One region of the Nocardia sp. NPDC102475 genome, then DNA from elsewhere that is predicted to be linked to it. Evidence: riboswitches for the same ligand, from Rfam matches in the RefSeq annotation. Region 1 holds a riboswitch; the other holds the start of a gene.
What was found. A riboswitch is a leader RNA that binds a small molecule or an ion and turns the genes downstream of it on or off. The one in region 1 is predicted to bind thiamine pyrophosphate.

Region 2: linked by a shared signal. The riboswitch ahead of ACZ60G_RS10330 (purine-cytosine permease family protein) and the one ahead of thiC (phosphomethylpyrimidine synthase ThiC) in region 1 are both predicted to bind thiamine pyrophosphate.

Annotation. Positions count from the first base shown of each region.
Region 1 covers NZ_JBVJLS010000030.1:3,833-11,687, forward strand. Annotated here, with positions in the region: gene ACZ60G_RS37265 (KasA/KasB family beta-ketoacyl-ACP synthase) at 1-300, opposite strand, end outside; gene ACZ60G_RS37270 (TetR/AcrR family transcriptional regulator) at 340-897, shown strand; gene ACZ60G_RS37275 (DUF1772 domain-containing protein) at 981-1,457, opposite strand; gene ACZ60G_RS37280 (TetR/AcrR family transcriptional regulator) at 1,852-2,421, opposite strand; gene ACZ60G_RS37285 (MDR family MFS transporter) at 2,544-3,986, shown strand; gene ACZ60G_RS37290 (MarR family winged helix-turn-helix transcriptional regulator) at 4,014-4,475, opposite strand; gene ACZ60G_RS37295 (VOC family protein) at 4,534-4,941, shown strand; gene ACZ60G_RS37300 (VOC family protein) at 5,009-5,491, shown strand; gene ACZ60G_RS37305 (hypothetical protein) at 5,484-5,678, opposite strand; TPP riboswitch at 5,787-5,912, shown strand; gene thiC (phosphomethylpyrimidine synthase ThiC) at 5,904-7,529, shown strand; gene ACZ60G_RS37315 (lipase family protein) at 7,645-7,855, opposite strand, start outside.
Region 2 covers NZ_JBVJLS010000004.1:447,400-455,254, reverse strand. Annotated here, with positions in the region: gene ACZ60G_RS10350 (glutamate--cysteine ligase 2) at 1-423, shown strand, start outside; gene ACZ60G_RS10345 (DUF4383 domain-containing protein) at 417-881, opposite strand; gene ACZ60G_RS10340 (DUF72 domain-containing protein) at 956-1,741, shown strand; gene ACZ60G_RS10335 (hypothetical protein) at 1,716-1,997, opposite strand; TPP riboswitch at 2,181-2,297, shown strand; gene ACZ60G_RS10330 (purine-cytosine permease family protein) at 2,292-3,662, shown strand; gene ACZ60G_RS10325 (alpha/beta fold hydrolase) at 4,067-5,485, shown strand; gene ACZ60G_RS10320 (SLOG cluster 4 domain-containing protein) at 6,003-6,482, shown strand; gene ACZ60G_RS10315 (GNAT family N-acetyltransferase) at 6,516-6,878, opposite strand; gene ACZ60G_RS10310 (DEAD/DEAH box helicase) at 7,740-7,855, shown strand, end outside.

The sequences.
Region 1 (7,855 bases):
GGGTGCGCCCGCATTGCGCCAGACCTTGCGGCCCAGTACCAGTGCCATCTGCTCGACATACGAGTGGCGGCGCTGTTCGACGCGGGTGAGCTGATCGCCCGGCCGTGACTTCAACTTGCCGCCGATGCGGACCGGCAGATCGTATTCGGCCACGAAATCGTCGGCGAGGATGCCGATACCGCTGTGCCCGGCGAGCAGCCCGGACCAGGTCGCGTCGATGTCGTCGGCGATCGATGTGGTGGCGGCGACCGCGGTGACCACAACGGCCGGGCGAGTTTCTGAAGCGATTGTTACAGTCACGATGTCATGAATACCTGTACCAATCGCTACAGTCAACCCATGGCCCGTCCACTCGACCACGCGAAACGCGCCGACCTGCTGGCCGGTGTCGTCGAATACATCGCCGCCCACGGCCTCGGCGACCTGTCGCTGCGCCCGCTCGCCGCCGAACTCGGCACCAGCTCGCGCATGCTGATCCACTACTTCAGCACCAAGGAAGAACTGCTGGTGCAGGCGCTGACTACGCAGCGCCCGGATATCGCCGCGGTCTTCGCGGGGGTCTCCGATGCGGCGTCATTGCGCGAGCGGCTCGGCGAATTCTGTGCGGTGAATATCGCGGGTGAGGCCACGACGAGTGTCCGGGTGCTGCTGCAGGTGCTGGGGGCGGCCTGTGCGCCGGGTAGTCCCTATGGCGAATACGCGAATGCCGCGATCGCGACCTTCATCGGGACGCTCGCGAATGCGCTACGTCGAATCGAATCCGTCGACGATCCGGAAGCCGTTGCCACGCTGTTGGTTTCGGGGCTGCGCGGCATCATTCAGGATCGGTTGATAACCGGTGACGTGGAGCGCACCGACCGGGCGGCGCGCAGACTGATCGACCAAACCATCCGCTAGGCAACATATTTCGGAGAACGTGAAAACCCTGTGTCGGCCGCACCTTGCGTGTGCGGCCGACACAGGGTTGTCGATGAGGCGCGTCAGGCGAGGGCGATCGCGGCGCAGAGCGCGGCGATGGCGATGAACTGCAGGGCCACCCGGCCGTTGATCACGTTATTCCACTTGTCCTGCAGCGCACGGGCATTCGATGGAATGACGCCGGAGTGCGCCGCGGCGGTCTGCTGGGTGTTCACCGGCTTCGCCACCCGAACGTAGATGCCGAGCCAGGTCACCAGCGCCACGACGGCGATACCCGCCGCGATCGCCGCTGCCGCGTGGCCGACGATCGCCGCGAGAGCCGTTGCCGCAACGGCGGTTACCACACCGCTGATGCCGACGATCGGCATCCTGCGGTCGCCGTAGTAGTGACCCCAGCCCGCCGAGATGGTCACGGTCCGGTCGTCCAGCTTGTCGTACACCGACCGCGTGATCAGTGCGAAGCAGGCATCGGTGCCGTAGACGACGGCGTTCGCGAGGACCGAGACGATGGCGACGACCTGGATGAGTGTGGTGATCATGAGCTGTTCCCGTTCTGTGCTTGTAGCGTTGATAGAGAATCTAGCAACGCTAGAACTCTTCGTCAACCGATATCGGGATTCCGCATGCCGCCGCAACGAGCAGATCGGTAGCGTGTTGTTGTCTGAAGCGCTGGAAACGCTGACGGAATCCCGAATGGGCACGCGGGGGTGTGGTGTCCGAGGGGTTGCTGGAGTGAGCGAGGTTCCGGAGTGCGGCGGCCGCCAGACCCTCGGCGAGCATTCGATCGGATCGGTCGGCGGGATCATGCCTTCGGACTCGGTGACGGACTTGCGATCACTGCCGCCGCGGCGGTGCTGGTCCCGCCGGAACGCGCCGGATAGGCGGGCGCGGTTTCCGAGACCAACCGCGAACTCGGCACCGGCCCTCCGGAAGTTACCGACCCCAGCCGTTTTCGAGCAGGTCGAACAACTCGCGGAACGCGCTCGCCGGATCTTCCCTGGTACTCGCGACTTTGGCGGCTTCCAGTGCGAAGTGGGCGAGTCCCGCGGCCGCGAGATCGCCCGCCGGTGCGCCGGTCGCCTCGGCGATCGCGGCCGCCAATGCGGATTCGTGCCGCAGCAGCATCTGGTGCGCGTACTCGCGCAGCGCGGGCGTCGAGTCGACGAGTCGATGAAAGGCCACGATTCCGGGATCGTCGCTGCGTGCGGTGCGGGTGCGCATCAGATAGCCGCGCAGTGCGTGGATGACCGATTGCCCGGCGGTCCGGTCGCGGACGGCCGCGACCAGGTCGGCCTCGATATCCGCGTCCAGGTCGAAGACCAGTGACTCCTTATTGGGGAAATGCTTGAACAGCGTGCTCAGCGATACATCCGCCGCCTCGGCGACCTCTCGCACGCCGACATTGTCGTAGCCGCGTTCGGTGAACAGCTTTGTCGCGGCATCGGCCAGGGCCTGCCGCGTCTGTGCCTTCTTGCGCTCCCTGCGCCCGGTCGTCGCGGTCATGCGGCAACTCTACCCGATTAGGCTATCTGCACCAAAGTCGGAGCAGTTGTACTTTTGTAGCGACTGTGATTTTCTGAAGCGGGTCGGCAGTCCCCGAACTGCCGAGAAGGAGGTGAGCGGCCATGACCGCAGAAATGACCGAGACGAAGACCGCATCCACGCGACAGATCCGATTGGTACTGGCCGGGGTGCTGCTGGCGATGCTGCTGGCAATGTTGGACAACGCGATCGTCGGCACCGCGATGCCGACGATCGTGCGCGAATTGGGCGGACTGTCCCACGTCGCCTGGGTGGTGACCGCCTACACCCTGCTGTCGGCGATCTCGACGCCGGTATGGGCGAAACTCGGCGACCTGTACAGCCGAAAGACCGTATTCCTCAGTGCCATTGGCGTGTTCCTGATCGGCTCGGTGCTGGCGGGCGCGTCCTGGTCGATGCCCGCGCTGATCGGATTCCGCGCACTGCAGGGCCTCGGCGCGGGTGGTATCGCGGTAACCGCTTTCGCCGTCATCGGTGCGCTGGTCCCGCCGCGGGAACGCGGAAAGTATCAGGGCATGACCGCAACCACGATGGCCGTCGGCACCATCGGCGGACCGCTGCTCGGCGGTGTGATCACCGACGGACTCGACTGGCGCTGGGCCTTCTACATCAATATTCCGCTCGGGCTGCTGGCCTTCACCTGGTCGTGGTGGCGGCTCGACCTGCCCGTCGCGCGCAGGAAGGTGACCATCGACTACGCGGGCGTTCTCGCGCTGACGATCGCGATCGCCGCCCTGGTGCTGATCGCGACCTGGGGCGGTGTCGACTACGCGTGGCTCTCGGCGCAGATCATCGCGCTGGCGGTACTCGCGTTGGTCGCGTTGGCCGCCTTCCTGGTGATCGAACGCCGGGCCGTCGACCCGGTTATCCCGCTGGGGATCTTCCGCACCCGTAATCTCACCCTGGCCGCACTGACCGCTCTGGTCGGCGGCGTGATCATGTTCGGATCGGTGCTGTATCTGCCGCTGTTCCAACAGACGGTGCAGGGGGCCTCGGCCGCGAACTCCGGACTGCTCCTGCTGCCGATGATGTTGCCGCTGCTGGTGGTCTCCCAGATCGTCGGGAAGCGGATGACCGCGACCGGCAAGTACAAGATCTTCTTCATCCTTGGCGGGCTGTTCCTCACCGCGGGCGCAGTACTGCTGTCCACCCTCGACGCCGAAACAGATCGTCTGACAACGGGTTTCGCCATGGCGCTGATGGGCACCGGACTCGGCTTCTCCATGCAGCTTTCCACCGCCGTCGCACAGAACAGTGTCGAAATGGCGAATATCGGCGCGGCATCCGGTGCGGTCACGCTGTTCCGCACCCTGGGCGGATCAATCGGCGTCGCCGCCTTCGGATCCCTGTTCACCAGGTCGCTACAGGGCCATGTACCCACCGAGGGACACGGCTACCTCGCGGCCTTCGCCACCGGCACCGGACACGTCTTTCTGGCCGCCGCCGCGATCTGCGCACTCGGCTTCCTGATCGCCTGGTTTGTCGAAGAAGTTCCGTTGCGCGGCAAGGCTCCCGAGTCGGACTGACGATCTCCGGCGCGGGCCGACGAGGGGTCAGTCCGCGCCGGAGATCGAGTGCGTGTGCTCGAACAACCTGAGCAGCATGTCCGACAGCACAATTCGCTCTTCTCGGCCGAGTGGGGCGAGGATCTCGTCACGCACCTGCCGAGCCTCCTTCTCGAGGTCCCGCAACAAGGCCCGGCCGGTCCTGGTGATCCGCACCGATATTCGACGACGATCGGCGGGATCGCGAGTGCGTTCGACCTGACCGGCACTCGCCAATTCGTCGACGATCTTCGCCACATCGCTCGGATGGATATCGAGCCGCATGCCCAGATCGCGCTGCGCATGCGGCCCGAAATCGGCGAGTGCGGCAAGCACCGCCATATGCCACAGCCGAAGCCCGCGCGCCGCAAGCCGATCGGCGAATCGTCCCCGCGCGACCTTGCCCACCCGCGACAGCAGGTAGGTCTCGAGGCCGAGCAGGCTCGGCGGAAGTGCACGCGCGGAGTCCATGCGACAAATTATAGGGTGCGACCTACGATAGGTTCGCACCTACTAATAAGGAGACAGCATGGACGCCCTGTACTCGAGACTGCTCGTCACCCGTTTCGCCGAATGCTTCGACTTCTACAACGCCGTCCTCCCGGAGCTCATCGGCGCGAAGCTGATCAAAGGCACCGCGGCGGGCCCCTATGCGAACTGGGATGTCGACGACCAAGCGGTACTCGTGCTCTTCGATCGCGGCGCGATGTCCGAAGTCGTCGGCACCACCGATCTGCCCGTCACCGCCGCGCCCGCGCAGGATGCCGTGATGTTCGTCTGCCGAGTGCCCGACGTCGACGCGGGCCTCGACCTGTGCCTGCGCAATGGTGCGACCCTGGCCGCCGCCGCGAACGATCGCCCGAACTGGGGCCCGAACCTGCGCACAGCACACCTGCGCGACCCAGCGGGTACCCTGATCGAGCTCCAGTCCTACTGACGGGCGATGAATTCCGTCCGCCAGCACCGTCGGCACTAATACAGGCACACCGATCGGGAGGACCGCCATGCAGAAAATCGTCACGAACCTCTGGTACGACACCCAGGCCGAGGAGGCCGCCGAGTTCTACTGTTCGCTGTTCGAGGATTCGAAGATCACCAATGTCGTGCCCTACTCCGAGGTGGGTCCGCGCGAAGCCGGGCTGACGATGCTCGTCGATTTCGAACTCAACGGACAGAAGTTCACCGCCATCAACGGCGGCGGCGATTACCACTACACCCACGCCATGTCGCTGCTGGTGAATTGCGACAGCCAGGACGAGGTCGACCGGCTCTGGACGACACTGCTCGCCGACGGCGGCCAGCCGATCGAATGTGGTTGGCTCAACGATAAATACGGTATTCCCTGGCAGATCTGGCCCGTCGAAGCCGACACCCTGTTGACGAGTACCGACCGCGCGGCCGCGAACCGCGCCATGCAGGCGATGCTCGGTATGCAGAAGATCGACCTGCAAGGCATGCGGGACGCCTACGAGGGCAAGATCAGCTGATCTGCCAGGAGCCGACCTCGCGGTATCCGGAGTTGTAGATCGCTGAGCTGTCACCCTCGGTGATCTGGTAGTGCTTCATATTGCCTCCCCAATAGCGCAGGATCCGGCCGAGCTCATCGGCGAGATCGGCCGGCGCGGCCACGCCGTCGGGCAGGGCATCCAGATCTACCTCCAGGATGAATTTCACCCTGAGGAATGTACCGGCGCCCGGTCGGGCCTCGGGCGCTTCGCTGTATGTTCCTCCGATCGCCCGGCGGGGCGCGGACGTGGAAAGGTATCGTCGGGCGGGAAAATTTCACACACCAACGGGGGCTCGCACCAGCGGGCTGAGAGGACGGCTAGCCCATTCGGGCGTTCAGGGCCGTCGACCGTATGAACCTGACCGGGTAATGCCGGCGTAGGGAGGATATTCATGGGCACACCTGTAGATTCCGTGACCACCGGTCCGATCGAAGGCAGCGTCAAGCACTACCAACAGGTCGATGACCTGCGCATTCCGGTGCGCCGGATCAATCTGACCAATGGCGAGCACTTCGACGTCTACGACACCTCGGGCCCGTACACCGATGACACGGCGTCCATCGATCTGGAGGCCGGGCTACCGAAGCTGCGCGACAGCTGGACCAAGCCCGGAGTCGACGGTCCGCCGACCCAGCTGGCCTGGGCGCGGCAGGGCATCATCACCCCCGAGATGCGCTTCATCGCCGCGCGCGAGGGCGTCACGCCGGAGCTGGTGCGCGACGAGGTCGCCGCCGGTCGCGCGGTCATCCCGGCCAATCACAAGCATCCGGAGCTGGAGCCGACCATCATCGGCAAGAAGTTCCTGGTGAAGATCAATGCCAATATCGGCAATTCGGCCGTGTCCTCCTCGATCGCGGAGGAGGTGGAGAAGATGGTGTGGGCCACCCGCTGGGGCGCGGACACCATCATGGATCTGTCCACCGGCAAGAACATTCACGAGACGCGCGAATGGATCCTGCGCAACTCGCCCGTCCCGGTCGGCACCGTGCCGATCTATCAGGCGCTGGAGAAGGTGAACGGCGATCCCACCGCGCTCACCTGGGAGATCTACCGCGACACCGTGATCGAGCAGTGCGAGCAGGGCGTCGACTATATGACCGTGCACGCCGGTGTGCTGCTGCGCTATGTGCCGCTGACCGCCAAGCGGGTCACCGGCATCGTCTCGCGCGGCGGATCCATCATGGCCGCATGGTGTCTGGCGCATCATCAGGAGTCGTTCCTGTACACCAACTTCGCCGAACTCTGCGAGATCCTGGCGCGCTACGACGTGACCTTCTCCCTCGGTGACGGCCTGCGTCCCGGCTCCATCGCCGATGCCAATGACGAGGCCCAGTTCGCCGAGCTGCGCACCCTCGGTGAGCTGACCAAGATCGCGAAATCGCATGGCGTGCAGGTCATGATCGAGGGTCCGGGTCACGTGCCGATGCACAAGATCGTGGAGAACGTGCGGCTGGAGGAGGAACTGTGCGAGGAGGCGCCGTTCTACACCCTCGGCCCGCTCGCCACCGATATCGCACCCGCCTACGACCACATCACCTCGGCCATCGGCGCGGCCATCATCGCCCAGGCGGGCACCGCGATGCTCTGCTATGTCACTCCCAAGGAGCACCTCGGCCTGCCCAACCGCGACGACGTCAAGGTCGGCGTGATCACCTACAAGATCGCCGCGCACGCCGCTGACCTCGCCAAAGGCCATCCGCACGCCCAGGACCGGGATAACGAGCTGTCCAAGGCACGGTTCGAATTCCGCTGGCGCGACCAGTTCGCCCTCTCCCTCGATCCGGATACCGCCCGGGAGTACCACGACGAAACCCTCCCCGCCGAACCCGCCAAGACCGCTCACTTCTGCTCCATGTGCGGACCGAAGTTCTGCTCCATGCGTATCTCCGCCGACGTGCGTGAATATGCCGCGCGCCAGGGGCTTTCGGATACCGAGGCGATCGAAGCCGGGATGGCGGAGAAGTCCGCCGAATTCGCCGACCACGGCGCACAGGTGTATTTGCCGGTCGTGTCGTAAAAATGGCGATAGCCCCGGACCAACGAGTGGTCCGGGGCTTCTACCTGGAAGGTACACGAAGAATCCGCCGCTCAGGAGTGGATTCGCACAAATCGATGCCGAGGGAGTTGCGTGATCAGCGTTCCCGTGGGCCGATCGGGAAACCGAGGGCGCCGAAGGTGGCGTTCAGATTGATCTCGATCTGGGTGAGCAATGCATTGAAGTCGGCGAGCATGGAAACCACGTTCTCAGTGCGACAGCCGACCTGATCCGGTGCGTCGGGAGCCAGGCGGGACTTCAGCCAGTTGAAGGTGTCGGCCATGCCGAGCGACGGAAGGCTCAGGTGT
Region 2 (7,855 bases), on a different contig from region 1:
GAGGTGCGCGTCAGTGATGTACCGGCGACGGTGGAGGAAACGGCGTTGTTGGCCACGCTGATTCGCGCCGCGGTCGTGATGGCACAGACAGCGATACACGATGGGCAGCCACCGCCACCGGTGCCCGCGGAGGTTTTGCGAGCCGCGTATTGGAAGGCTGCCCGATCCGGCTTGGACGGAGACGGGCTCGACACGATCAGCGGCCGCGCCCTCCCGGCCCACACCCTGCTGGCCGGGCTCGTGGACTATCTCACCCCCGCGCTCGAGCAGTCGGGTGACCAGCAGTTCGTCGCCGATGCCGTCAAAGCAGTTCTTGCGCGTGGGAACGGCGCGCGGCGACAACGCACCGCTATGCGCGCGCACGACGATGTCAGCGACGTCATCGATGTGGTCGCCGCCGCCACCCTCGAAGGGTGCTACTGAGACAGGCCGAATACCGGACGCAGGCCGCCGTCCCGGACGACCTGTACGGCGACGATCGCCAGCAGCGTCGCACCGGTCACCATGTGCTCGATCGCGTCGGTGATATGGCTAGGAAAGCTGAAGATCAGCACGTGGTGCGAGAACAGCGCCCACACCCCGACCGCGAATCCCCCGCCCACTCCGGCGAGCACGCAGTACCAGGCCGACCACGACTTGCGGGTCGCGACGATCAGTGCGGGGCCGAACAGCAGGAGCCCGGCTACCGCGTGCCAGCCGTTGTAGTCCATGCCGAGTACCGGTGTCGCGGGTGCGTGTTCGCCGAGTTCGAAACTGGGCTCAGCGATCCACCCCGCGATCGCCCACACGATATGGACCGCACCGATCACGAAGACGGCCCACTGCAGAAAGCTCCATCGCGTCCGGTTGATTCGCTGTTCGACCACCGATTGTTCGCTCATTGCGCCCTCCCTGACCGTATCTACTACACAGCGTAGTTGAGATGGGGGTCATCGGAAAGTGCTTCGATGGAGGTATGCCCCTACTCGTCGGCACATCGGGTTGGCAGTACCGGGACTGGCGTGACGTGCTGTATCCGGCGAACGTGCCGCAGCGTGCGTGGCTCGAAACCTACGCCGCGGGCTTCGCGACGGTCGAGAGCAACAATGCCTTCTATCGACTGCCCAGCCGCGAGACCTTCGCGGCATGGCGGGACCGGACACCGCCGGACTTCTGTTTCGCGGTCAAGGCAAGCCGCTTCCTCACCCACATCAAGCGGCTGCGCGAGCCCGAGGAGCCGGTCGGACGCTTGATGGAGCACGCCCGCGCACTGGGCGACAAGCTGGGACCGGTGCTGTTGCAACTTCCGCCGACGCTGCGGGTCGACCCGGCACTGCTCGACGCCTGCCTACGCTGTTTCCCGCCCGACGTCCGGATCGCGGTCGAACCCAGGCACGAGTCCTGGTGGATTCCCGAAGTTCGTGCCGTGCTGACGGAATGCGGCGCGGCGCTGTGCTGGGCCGACGTCCAGTCCCGTCCCGTCGCGCCGCTGTGGCGCACGACGGACTGGGGTTATCTGCGACTGCATTCCGGACGTGCGGCACCCGCACCGCGTTACGGACGCACGGCGCTCACCAGTTGGGCGCGACGGCTGGCCGACACGTGGTCGGATCGCGAGCAGGTGTACGTCTACTTCAACAATGATCCCGGCGGTGCGGCGGTTCGCGATGCGGTCGTCTTCGCGCGCGCCGCCGCCACGGCCGGAGCCACCGTCAGTCGAACACCCGCAACGGATTTCAGCTCCCCACGACAGCATTCATGATGGTGCCCGCACTGGTTGCGATGACACCGCCGACCATCGCGCCGGCGAGCATCTTCGGGGATTCCAGGGTGCCGCCGCTCCACTTCTCCCAGGCGAACCGGCCGCCCGCGTAGGTGATGCCGGAGACACCCGACAGCAGAACAAACCAGGTCAGGTAGCGGACCATCTGCAGGATCTTCTCCGAATTGGGCGGGGCCTCGGGCGTCGGATTCCCGAGTTGAGCAAGGACGGTCTCGTGCAAGGCGATCAGCATCATGGGCGCGTACTCATTCCAGGTAGAGGCGGACGATGAGCGGCAGATAACCGAGCGATAACCACATCGATACCCGGACAGTATGGGCGGTGACTGCGATTTTCGGGCCGTCTCCGTAGAACCTGTCTGGAATGTCCGAAGGCAAGGCCCGGCGCGCCGATGCACAGGTGTAGCATTTCGCCCGAACAACCCCAGCGCGGGAGCTCGGGCACGGCCGGGCTGAGAGGGCGGACCCCACGTTTCGCCGACCGCATGAACCTGTCCGGGTAATGCCGGCGTAGGGAGAGCGGTACCGGGATGTCTGCATCCACCCTTGATCGATCCGAGCGGCGCGAAGCACCGTTGACCCTGGACCAGCCTGCGCCGAAGGTCCTTTCGTTCTGGGACCAGAGCGCGTTCTGGGCGAACCTCGGGGTCAGCCTGTTCGCATTCTCCGGCGCGTACACGGTGCTCGCGCCGAATTCCGATGGCGGCGCACAGATCTCCATCGCTGCGGGCATTCTCGCGATGATCATCGGCACGGTGGTCGGCGGGCTCATGCTCGGCCTGGCCGCGGTGCCCGGAGCCAAGACCGGTAAGCCCGCGATGATGTTGCTGCGCGGACTGTTCGGCGCGAAGCTCAGCTACCTGCCGACGCTGCTCAATATCGCCCAGCTGATCGGTTGGGGCACCTTCGAATTGATCGTCATCGGCGATGCGGCCGAAGAGTTGTTCGACGGTGGGCCGCACTGGGTTTACGTGGTCGCCGCGGGTGTGCTGACAACGGTGCTGACGATCTGGCCGCTGGGTTCGGTGCGGATGCTGCGGCGGTTCGTGACCGTCGGCGTGGTGATCGCGTTGGTCTGGTTCTACATCCAGTTCGTCCGCGCGGGTCTGCCGGATCTCACCACCAACCCGGGCCCCGAGGGCGGCGGACCGTTCGGCGTGGATTGGAATCTGTTCTGGGTCGCCACCGATGCGGCGCTCGCGGTTTCGATCTCGTGGGTGCCGGTGGCGGCCGACTACACCCGGCACTCCCGCAGCACCGGCGCGGCATTCGGCGCGGCCAGTGGCGCGTATGCGATCACCCAGATCATCGCGTATGTGCTCGGACTGTTCGCGCTGGCGCTCGCATCCGGCGACGGCGGGGTGTACTCGCCGTTCCTGACGGTCACCCTCGGAGCGGTGTTCTTCTTCATCTTCGTATTCCGTGAGGTCGACCAGTCCTTCGCGAATGTGTACTCCACGGCCGTCTCGATCCAGAATCTCGCCCCGCGGGTCGACCGCCGGGTGCTCTCGATCGGCCTCGGCGTGCTGATCACGCTGCTCGCGCTGCGGCTGAACATGGCGAACTACTTCGGCTTCCTGGGCCTGATCGGGTCGGTCTTCGTGCCGCTGCTGGGCGTGCTCGTCGCGGACTTCTTCCTGCGCGCGCGCGACCAGTGGGACACCTCGGCGAACGCACCGTCACGGTGGGGCATGGTTTTCGCTTGGCTGGTGGGGCTTTCGGTCTACCAGCTGATCAACCCGGGCGAGGCCGGAGTGTGGACCGACTTCTGGGTCGACGTGCAGGAGAAGCTGCACTTCACCAAGCAGGCGTGGATGAGCGCGTCACTGCTGTCGTTCCTGGCCGCCGTGGTAGTCGCGTGGGGTGTGGGGCGGATTTCGTTGCCGCGCAAGTCAGGTTAGACCTCGGACCAACGCGGCGAGGGCCGCCGGTCGCCAACTCGCACCCTCCCGAGTCGACGGACCGGCCGACGGCCGCGGCGCATTCACGCCGAACTCAGGACAGCGGCGCTGTCAAATATTCAGTTGAGCACCCCGCATAAGCCATGAGCCTCCGACAGGTACTCACTGGATGTGCGAGGACTTCACTGGAGTGCATGACGTGATCTACCGACTCCCGAGAACCGACTGATTCGTGCAGCGCATGGACGGAGTCGGTAGATGTTTCGCGAGCACTTTGCCGAGACAGGTGGCGGCACTTCCGGTCTCGGATGACGGTGGTTGCGGAGATTGCGATCCCTTTGTGGCGCAAAACTTTCTGATCGCGCAATCTTGCGGGACACGCAAGTTTGCGTATCGTGAAGGGCGTGGCATTCGTACTCGGGTTGCGGGAACGCAAGAAGCTCGCGACTCGGGAGGCGCTCGGATTCGCGGCGCTGCGGCTGGCGGTCGAGCATGGGCTCGACGCAGTGCTGGTCGAGGACATCGCTGCGGCGGCAGGTGTTTCGCCACGTACGTTCAACAACTACTTCGCCAGTAAGTACGAGGCCGTTTGCTCGGTCGCGGTCGACCGGGCGCGGCGGATCGCGGACCGACTGCACGATCGTCCGGCGGCCGAAGCGCTGTGGCCCGCGGTAATCCACGCGGTACTCGCCGAGTTCCGCGATGACGAACTGCCCGATCCGGCATGGACGCGCGGCGTCCGGCTGATCACCACCGAACCCGCGCTGCAGGGTGAATATCTCAAGGCGCAGGCCGTCATCCAGGAGGCCATCGCGACGGCCATCGCCGCACGCACCGGCCGCGACCTGCACACCGATATGTTCCCGCGAATCATGGCGGGCGCGATCGTGACGGCACTGCAGGTCGCCATCGACCGCTGGGTCGATGCGGACCCGCCCATCGCGGCACTGCCCGTCATCCGGGAAGCGTTGCGGCAACTGTCGTATCTACCAGGAGCCTTTCCCATGGACGTCCCCACCAACCACACACTCGCCGTGCCCGGTGCGACGCTGTATTACGAGATCCGCGGCACCGGTCCGCTACTGCTGCTCATCCCTGGCGGCAATGGCGACGCGGGCAGTTTCGACCAGATCGCCGAGCGATTGGCGGATCGCTATACGGTGGTTTCCTACGATCGGCGCGGCTTCTCGCGCAGCCCAGGCCAGGACCACAACGTCCAGCTGGACGGCGCCGATGCCGCCGCGCTGCTCACTCACCTCGGAGACCAGCCCGCCGCCGTGCTCGGCAGCAGCTCCGGCGCCATCGTCGCGCTCGAATTGCTCACGACGCGACCGGAACTCGTGCACACGCTCATCGCGCACGAACCGCCGCTGGCGACCGTACTGCCCGATGCCGACAAATGGCTCACCTTTTTGGACGACGTCTACCGGACCAGCAAGTCCGACGGCTTCGTCGCCGCCATATCCCAATTCGCCGAAGGGGTCGGGCTGCGCCGGCAACGGCCCGATACCCAAGAACCCACGCCCGAAGCCGCCGCGATCAGTGCGCGCATCCAGCAGAACATGCTGTTCTGGATGGAACACGAGATGCGCCAGTACGTCAGATACACACCGGATTTCGATGCCCTGCAGGCTGCCGCCGAGAAGCTCGTCCTCGTCGTCGGACACGATTCGAAGGAAACCTTCCCGGCGCTGCCCAATGCGGTGCTCGGCCAGCGGCTCGGACTCGACGTCGTGGAATTCGCGGGCGACCACGTCGGATACCGAAGCGCCACCGAGGAATTCGCGACACAGCTCGACACGTTGCTCGCCAAGCGCGCGTAGGCAGTCCGATCGGGCGCGCTGAGGGCCGGATATCCGAATTGAGGGCCTTCCGCAAGGCGGAAAATACCGACCGCTCGTCGCGGACCACGGAACCTCACCTGCAGTGCGAACGAGAGCAGGCCCGAACTGCACGGACGCAGATGGCGCTGAGCCTTCTCGTCGGCGTGCTCGTGGACGGTGATACCTGCCCCGCCAGCCTGGCCGTCCTCGGTCCGCGCGTGCACGCACGGGGCCGGGACCACGCTGCGCAGCGTACGCGCTGGGCCGAGCCACAGGCATGCCGAATTGGACTGACCTGCAGGGCCTCCAGGACTGAGCCGACCTGCCGCGGCGTCCGAGGCGGGACGGCGCTGGGGTGTGTAGAAGACTCGCCCGACCAGTGGGGCGCAGAAGGAAAGCGCACTGGGTTGAGCCGGGCTGCCGGGACGTGCAGGGTTGGACCGTGCGGTGGGGTAGGCCGGGACGACCCGCCGAGAGCATTCGGCTGAGCGAGATTCCGCCAACTATCGTCGATTCCATGGCTCGCGACATACCCCTACAGGTCGCGGTGTGCGGACCGCGTGATTGCACAACCATCGAGGCCGAATGGGCCGCGGAGGTGGGGCGACTGCTCGCGGCCGCCGGTGCCACTGTTCTGTGCGGCGGCGGTAGCGGCGTTATGGCGGCGGTCGCCGAGGGGGCCTCCGGCGTGGGCGGTCTCGTCATCGGCGTTCGTCCCGATACCGACCGGTCTGCTGCCTGTCGCGGTCTGTCCGCCGTCTTGTACACCGGTATGGGCGAGGCCCGAAACGCGATCCTCATTCACTCCGCTGAGGCCGTCATCGTGATCGGCGGTTCCTGGGGCACCCTCTCCGAGCTCGCTTTCGCCCGCCACCGCGGCACCATCCCCGTCATCTCGCTCGGCGGTTGGCAAGTCCAGGACGCCAACGGAAATCTCATCCCCGCAGCACAACTCGCCACCGACCCCGCCGACGCCGTCCACCGCGCTCTCACCTAGGCCCGAAACCTTCAGTACTTCGGCGCACCCGCGCTACTCGGCGAGCCCCGGCGACATGGGGACCGTTCGCCGGAAGGTCTGGCGTGGGCCGCCTTCCGGGCCCGGGGCGCCGATTTCGGCCGGGATGAAGCCGAGGCTTTCACAGAACGCGCGTGCGGGTGTGGCGGCGGGATGACCGAGGCCGAAGGTGACTACCTCGATGGTGGCGGGGGCTCGGACGAATCTGTGCTGTGCCTCCGCTATCAATGCACGGCCGACACCGCGGCTGCGTGCGTGTTCGGAGACGACGAGCCAGCGGATGTGGTAGATCGGGGCTCCGCGGATACCGAATAGAGTGCTGTTTTCCGTACTGGGCAGTCCTGCTGAGTCTGTCCTGTCCAGGTCAGAGTGCGACACCCGCGTGGTCAGCGTCTCAGACGAGACCCCTGAGCGAAGCAGCGGTCAGTCACATCGCCCACGGATCTGCCGCAGCCGCAAGGGCGTCCGTGACTATATGGACCCTGAAGAACGCGAGGCGCTTCATGAGATGGGCGTCGACCGGATGATCCGGAGGTGCAAGCTGGGCAGCAGTGGGTATCGGATCTGTTGAGGTGCTGGGGAATGTGGATGCGCAATTGGCCGTAGCGCGATACCAGTGTGGGCAAAACCGGCCGCCAGCGGCGAGGACGAAATAGCCATCGGCATTCGGCACGGTCCGCTGGCTGTGCCAGCCGTCGCACAGACTTTGAGTAATCCGGAGTGGCTAAACTGCATGGGCACAATGAGGTGGAGTCCCGATTCGTGGTTCATGTGGGCGCGGCAGCTCGAACGACCGGAACCGGAGACGCGATCCGCAGAATCGGTAACACCGGAGCATCGGCCCGTACGGATCGGACCGGACCGCCATCTTTCGTCAACGGATGCTCCTCGTCTCTGGGGCAACACTCCGCCGTGATGCCGCTGCCGGTTCCGTGAACCCTATGGTCGACACTCGGATTTGAACACGAGCCTGACGGCCCAGCCTTGGCCAGAGGCGAGAAACCTCACCCGATGAGTACGAACCGCCCATCACAGGCTATTGTTGATCAAGTGCGTGACATGTCGCGCCAAGCGTCGTAGATCGCATTCGCTTCGCAACCAGCGCTTGCCGCATCCGCTCTTCTTACGGCGATCGATTTTGCCCATTGGCAATCTCGCCATTTCGTGCCCCGGCGCGGACCCGGAAGGTCCACAGACGGCTCGGGCACCACCTGATGTCCGAAAGGCACCGCAACACCTATGAGTTCTGCTGACCTCTCTTTTGCCGCGCTCGGCGTGAGCGCACCGCTGGTGAAGGCGTTGACTCGCGCCGGGATCACCGAACCTTTTCCGATCCAGACCGACACCCTGCCCGA